Regions from separate parts of the uncultured Neisseria sp. genome, predicted to be linked through region 1. Evidence: predicted binding sites of a transcription regulator. Region 1 holds the regulator's gene; each other region holds the start of a gene.

What was found. Region 1 encodes FNR, which switches genes on or off when oxygen is low (the NO sensors DNR and NnrR bind a similar motif). Its sites were predicted from a motif close to TTGATNNNNATCAA; they were not measured.
Region 2: gnd (decarboxylating NADP(+)-dependent phosphogluconate dehydrogenase) is a predicted target of FNR. The motif match lies at 1,219-1,232, and genes of this name have one in related genera.
Region 3: Q1M25_RS01790 (universal stress protein) is a predicted target of FNR. The motif match lies at 1,047-1,060, and genes of this name have one in related genera.

Annotation. Positions count from the first base shown of each region.
Region 1 is NZ_CATNVN010000065.1:2,796-5,067, reverse strand. It holds gene Q1M25_RS05580 (CysB family HTH-type transcriptional regulator) at 1-539, shown strand, start outside; gene fnr (fumarate/nitrate reduction transcriptional regulator Fnr) at 626-1,360, opposite strand; gene hemN (oxygen-independent coproporphyrinogen III oxidase) at 1,523-2,272, shown strand, end outside.
Region 2 is NZ_CATNVN010000044.1:2,354-4,625, reverse strand. It holds gene gnd (decarboxylating NADP(+)-dependent phosphogluconate dehydrogenase) at 1-974, opposite strand, end outside; gene ggt (gamma-glutamyltransferase) at 1,457-2,272, shown strand, end outside.
Region 3 is NZ_CATNVN010000012.1:19,773-22,044, forward strand. It holds gene hemL (glutamate-1-semialdehyde 2,1-aminomutase) at 1-339, shown strand, start outside; gene Q1M25_RS01790 (universal stress protein) at 418-882, opposite strand; gene Q1M25_RS01795 (ThiF family adenylyltransferase) at 1,069-1,845, shown strand; gene Q1M25_RS01800 (hypothetical protein) at 1,859-2,272, shown strand, end outside.

The DNA of each region.
Region 1 (2,272 bases):
TCAGCAGCGGCGAAGCGGATTTGGCAATTATTACCGAACGCATTGACGATCATCCCGAGTTGGGCAAACTGCCCTGCTATGAATGGAACCATGCCGTCATTGTTCCGCACGACCACCCTCTTTTGGACTGCCGCAATCCTTTAAGCCTTGAAGATTTGGCTTCTTTTCCGCTGGTTACTTACGAATTTGCTTTTAATTCCGGCAGCAGCATTGCGCGTACATTTAATAAAGCGCATATTGAGCAACCTGATGTTGCCTTATCGGCTGCCGATACGGATGTATTGAAGACGTATGTTCGCTTAGGCTTGGGTGTTGGTTTGATGGCCAAAATGGCGTACGATCCCGCGGTCGATCAAGATTTACAGCTGATTGATGCGGCGCACTTATTTGAACCGTCGCCCACTTGGATAGCCTTACGCTCGGATACTTACCTGCGCGGTTATACCTATGATTTTATACAGATGTTTGCACCGAAACTGACCCGTGAAGCAGTTGACCGCATTCTGTACACGCCGGTTGTTGAAGATTTTTCAATTTAACATCTAACTATAACTTGCGTAACTTAACAATTATTCTTTAATTCTTGTTAAAAAGGCCGTCTGAAATATTTCAAACGGCCTAAGATTCAGATAGCATGCGAACAACCAGAAACCATTTTCTTCAAGGTTGTCGCATCTAAGATTTTGATGTGCTTGTGTTCAACAGAAATCAAGCCTTCATGATGGAATTTAGACAAGGTGCGACTGACTGTTTCCAGTTTCAGCCCCAAATAGCTGCCGATTTCCTCACGCGACATCCGCAAGATAAAATCATTGGCGGCAAAACCTCGTGAATAGAGACGCTGGGACAAGTTGAGCAAGAATGCCGCCAATCGCTCTTCAGCGCGCATATTGCCCAAAAGCAACATAACGCCCTGATCTCGGACAATTTCGCGGCTCATCAAGCGGAAAAAGTGAGAACGGAGGCTGGGAATATCCTGACCGAGTTCTTCAATATGTGTAAACGGAAGCTCGCATACCTCGCTGTCTTCCAAAGCCACAGCATCACAGCTGTGAATATGGGAACAAATCCCATCCATACCGATCAGCTCGCCCGACATAAAAAAGCCGGTTACCTGATCTCGTCCATCTTGGCTGGCGACTGTTGTCTTAAAGAAGCCCGCACGGATGGCAAACAAAGAGGTAAACGGCTCGCCGGCACGGAACAGGTATTCACCTTTTTTCAGACGGCGGCTTTGACGAATAACCGCGTCTAATTGTGAAAATTCGTTAGGCATCAGTCCGACAGGCAAACACAGCTCGCGTAAAGAACATGTGGAACACAAGGTTTTCATTTGATGTGTTGCATTGTGTGTGGCCATAACGCACCCTTAATCTGCATAGTTCTATAAATCCCTGATGAAGCCGAATAACTATTGACCCAAGTCAAAGTCGGCATATCATTATGAGGCATTCTACCAAACTATCGAAATTTTGACTAAAATTTTCCCTAATTTCCTTACTTCATACTACAAGCCCCGACCATGAAAATCATCCCCATCTCAAATAATACCAACATAAACAATGAATTACCGGAATTCGACCGCGAATTGATTGCCAGTTTGCCATCAAGCGGTCCACGTTATACATCCTATCCGACCGCCGACCGCTTCCATGAAGGCTTTAAAGAAGCCGAATATATCCAAGCTTTAAACCTGCGCAACATGGGCGCGCTCAACAAACCCCTTTCGCTCTACATTCACATTCCTTTCTGCAATACCATCTGCTACTACTGCGGCTGCAACAAAATCATTACCAAAGACAAAAGCCGTGCTGATGCCTATATCCAGTATCTGGAAAAAGAAATGGAATTGCTGGCACCGCATTTAGGCGGACGACACCAGCTTGCGCAACTCCACTTCGGCGGCGGCACGCCGACATTCCTAAGCGACGACCAACTCGAACGCGTCTTCGAAATGATCCGCAAATACTTCCAGCTCATCCCCAACGGCGAATACTCCATCGAAATCGACCCGCGCAAAGTCAGCCGCGAAACCGTCCTCAAACTGGGCAAACTCGGTTTCAACCGCATGAGTGTCGGCATTCAAGACTTCGATCCTAAAGTGCAGGCAGCCGTCAACCGTATCCAAAGTTACGAAGAAACCAAAGAAGTCATCGATGCCGCCCGCGAAGCCGGGTTCAAATCCGTCAGCGTCGATTTGATTTACGGCCTGCCGCACCAAGATACCGAAAGCATCAAAACCACCATTGACACGGTCTTGTCCCTCGACCCC
Region 2 (2,272 bases), on a different contig from region 1:
AGGGCTTGGCGCAAAGCACCCACCCATGCGGCTTTGTCGCCTTCAATCGGGGTAATGGTTTTGCCAAACAGGCTGTTTGCTTGGGCGCGTTGGTCTTTAAACGCAGAAACGCAACGTGCAAACACGGCTTCAGAAATCAAGGTCAACGGGATACCCAAATCGAGGGCATTAATCCCGGTCCATTTGCCTGTACCTTTTTGACCTGCGGTATCGAGGATTTTTTCGACCAAAGGTTCGCCGTTTTCATCTCGGTAACCCAAAATCGCGGCGGTAATTTCGACCAGATAAGAATCCAGTTCGGTTTTGTTCCACTCGTTGAAGATTTGGTGCATTTCGTCATAAGACAGACCCAAACCGTCTTTCATGAATTGGTACGCTTCACAAATCAACTGCATGTCGCCGTATTCGATACCGTTGTGCACCATTTTGACGAAGTGGCCCGCACCATCACGGCCGACCCAGTCGCAGCAAGGCTCGCCTTGAGGCGTTTTGGCGGAGATGGCTTGGAAAATCGGTTTAACGGCAGACCATGCAGCTTCATCGCCACCAGGCATGATAGACGGGCCGTGACGCGCGCCTTCTTCGCCGCCGGATACGCCCGCGCCGATAAAGCGGATACCTTTTGCCGCCAGCTCGTGTGTACGGCGGGTAGAATCAGGATAGTTGGCATTGCCACCGTCAATAATGATGTCGCCTTCGTCCAAAAGCGGAACGAGTTGCTCGATAAAGTCGTCCACGACAGAACCTGCGCGAACCATCATCATGATTTTGCGTGGTTTTTCTAATTTATCAACCAGATCTTGCAGTGAATATGCGCCGATAATATTGGTATTTTTGGCTGCGCCGTTTAAAAAATCATCTACTTTGCTGGTCGTACGGTTGAATGCGACAACTTTAAAACCGTTGTCGTTCATGTTGAGAATCAGGTTTTGCCCCATCACGGCAAGGCCGATTACGCCAATGTCGCCTTTCATTTGGTGAAACTCCGTTATTGATTAATTTTATCAAGCGTAACTCTAGCTGATTTACACGTTTTTAACAATCCTTAACTTTTTAATTTTTTGAAAAGATGCCTTTACGTTTCAGACGGCCTTTGCCTTTGGGAAAACAAACTATAAATTAGATTTTAAATAATAAATAGAAGATGATATTGAATGCTGCCACAGCTTGTTGATAACTTTGATTACAAAAAATTTTCAAATACTTAGCTGATATTTTTTGATGAGGATAAAGTAAGGTCGGCCTTGTTTGCAGATGTGGATAAATTTTTTCTGCTGCTTCATTCTGTGGATAACTTTTTGCCTGTGCACAATCTTAGCTTGTTTTATACTTCTCCAATCGGAACTGATTGACTAGAGAAATAGTCAAATAGTTTTTTATTTCAAGCTATTTTCATATTTCCTTTTGTTTAAGCTGGGAAAAGGCCGTCTGAAAATATGTCAATAATGGTATGTATATGAAGTTTTCCTTTAGTATTAAACTGTTATCCGTTTTTATTTTGGCCGCTTGTGCGCAACAGCCGGTTCAAAAACCTCAAGTTACCCTACCCTCCGTATCTGTGGGTAACCATGCGCCGGAACAAGGGACGGGGCTGACCGAGCAGAAATTGATCCGCGCCAAGCATTATATGGCGGCATCTGCCAATCCGTTGGCAACCGAGGCGGGATATGAAATTTTGAGACGCGGCGGCAGCGCGATAGATGCGATGATCGCCATGCAGACGACCTTAGGTCTGACCGAACCGCAGTCTTCCGGATTGGGTGGCGGTGCGTTTTTGGTGTATTGGGACAATAAGGCGAAAAAGCTGACGACGTTTGATGCCCGTGAAACAGCGCCAAAAGCGGCAACACCGGAACTTTTCTTGGACGAAAACGGTAAACCGATGGGCTTTATGAAAGCGGTGGTCGGTGGCCGTTCGGTCGGTGTGCCGGGGATTCCGAAGCTGTTGGAAGATGTCCACAAGCGTTACGGCAAATTGCCGTGGGCAAATTTGTTTGAGAAACCGATTACTTTGGCGGAACAAGGTTTTGCCGTTTCTCCGCGTATGGCGAAATCCATCGAGCAAAATTTGGAACCCTTGCAACGTTATCCGCAAACCGCCGCTTACTTCCTGCCTGACGGCAAACCTTTGGCTGCGGGAACGGTTTTAAAAAATCCTGAATTTGCGCGTTCTGTGCGCCAGTTGGCGGAAAAAGGCAGCACGCCGTTTTATCAGGGAATGCAGGCGCAGAATATTGTCCGTGCCGTTACCGGCGCTGTGGATAATCCCGGA
Region 3 (2,272 bases), on a different contig from region 1:
CAGCGCGAAGGCTTCTATGGAAACCTGACTGCCCTGACCCAACGCCTCGCCAACGGTATTGCCGACGCGGCCAAAGCGCACGGCGTTGAATTTACGGCGGACAGCGTGGGCGGCATGTTTGGTTTGTATTTTGCCAGCCATGCACCGCAAAACTACGCCGATATGGCGCGTTCCAATATTGAAGGTTTCAAACATTTCTTTCACGGTATGCTCGACCGCAATGTCGCATTCGGCCCGTCAGCTTATGAAGCCGGTTTTGTTTCCGCCGCGCATACGCCTGAGCTGATTGATGAAACCATTGCTGCGGCACACGAAGTGTTCAAAGAAATGGCGAAATAAAAGCTGAAACTGTCATGTGAGAAAAGGCCGTCTGAAAAATATTCAGACGGCCTTTCGCTATTTTAAATCAATGCTTGATTATGCTTCTTCGGCTTTGCTGCGGATAATCAGCAGAGGCAGGTGGCTTTGACGCATTACGGTCTCGGCGAAGCTGCCCATCAGCAGGTGCATCAGGCCGGTGCGGCCGTGTGTGCCGAGTACCAGCAGGTCTGCGCCGTTGTTGTCGGCGTAGTCAACCAAGTCTTGCGCCATTTCGCGTGCGCCTTTGTTGGCAACCAACAAGTGTTTCACGATGTTTTCAACGCCGTTTTCACGCGCTGTTTTTTCTGCGAAATCCAAAACTTCGTTGCCTTGAGCCACTGCGGCGGCTTCGTAGCTTTCATGTTGCAGGAATTCAGGAGCCAAAGCCATGTATTCGGCAGGGTTGGCAACGTGAACCAAAGTCAGTTGGGCTTTGTTGAGGCTTGCCAGTTCGGCGGCGTGTTTCAATGCATTGAGGGAGGTCTCGCTACCGTCAACGGCTACAACCAGATGTTTGTACATATTCATTCTCCTTTTGCGCCGAGTAGCGGCACTTTCGTTTAATATGAAATCAGAACTTGTCTGAATGTGAAACGATTATAAACTCTTTCGGGCGGGTACAACAGCCCATCTGCTTTCAAGTATAATGTCAGTCCGAATCGCCTGTCGCGTTTTTCATTAATTTATTGATATATCACAAGGTTACTTATGCAGGATGCCGCTTTTCTATCTTCGCGCCGCTTTGGCGGCATTGCCAGACTTTACGGAGACGAAGCACTGGCGCGCTTTTCGCGTGCGCATGTGTGCGTGGTCGGTGTCGGCGGCGTCGGCTCGTGGGCGGTAGAAGCTTTGGCGAGGAGCGGTATCGGTCGTTTAACGCTGATTGATTTGGACAACGTTGCCGAGTCCAATGTCAACCGCCAGTTGCACGCTTTGACCGATGATTTCGGTAAGGCAAAAGTTACCGCTTTGCGCGAACGCATTGCCCAAATCAATCCGCAATGCGAAGTGACGGAAATCGAAGATTTTGTTACCGAAGACAATCTGGACGAGCTTTTCAGACGGCCTTTTGACTTTGTTATCGACGCCATTGACCAAATCCGTGTCAAAGCTGCGATGGCGGCGTATTTCGTGCAACATAAACAACCGTTTATTATCAGCGGCGGCGCGGGCGGACAGAAAAATCCGGCTTTGATTCAAACCGCCGATTTGAGCCGCGTTACCCACGATCCGCTGCTTTCCAACTTGCGCTATACCTTGCGCAAGCGCTACGGCTTCAGCCGCGATACCAAAGAAAAAATGCGCGTGCCTTGCGTTTATTCAACCGAGAATATTACGCCGCCGCAATCCGGCGAAGCGTGTTCGACCGATGCCGCGCCGCAAGGTTTGTCCTGCGCGGGCTACGGTGCGAGTATGCTGGTGACGGCTTCGTTTGGGCTGTATTGTGCGCAGGCAGCGGTGGAGCATATTGCGGAACGGAAGTGAGGGGTAGGGGAAGATGGTTAAGAGCCGATTTTTTAAAGCCTACTTTATTGCCAGTCTGATTTATGCGGTATGGTTCGGCGTATTGATGTATGCTGTCGATCCGATGTTTCTCAATGTGATGGAATGCAATACGCTGCCGGGCGATTATTTGTGCGTGCAAAGCGGTTATGACCGCCCATTCACCACTTTTCTTTATCCGTTTCTGTCCGTCGTGATGTTCAGCCTTTTACACGCCGGTATTATGAAATGGCGTAAACGCCGTTCGGTTAAAATGATTTGGCTTTTGGTCGGCTGCGAAAGTTTGCTGTTGTTGGCTTTGATAGTGGTGATGCTTGCGAGGGATGGTTTTGTGTTGTCCCGAGATATCGGTTCGGTACTGACGGGTTCAGTTTTTGCCAGCCTGCCCCTGTTTGGTATGGCCTTGGCG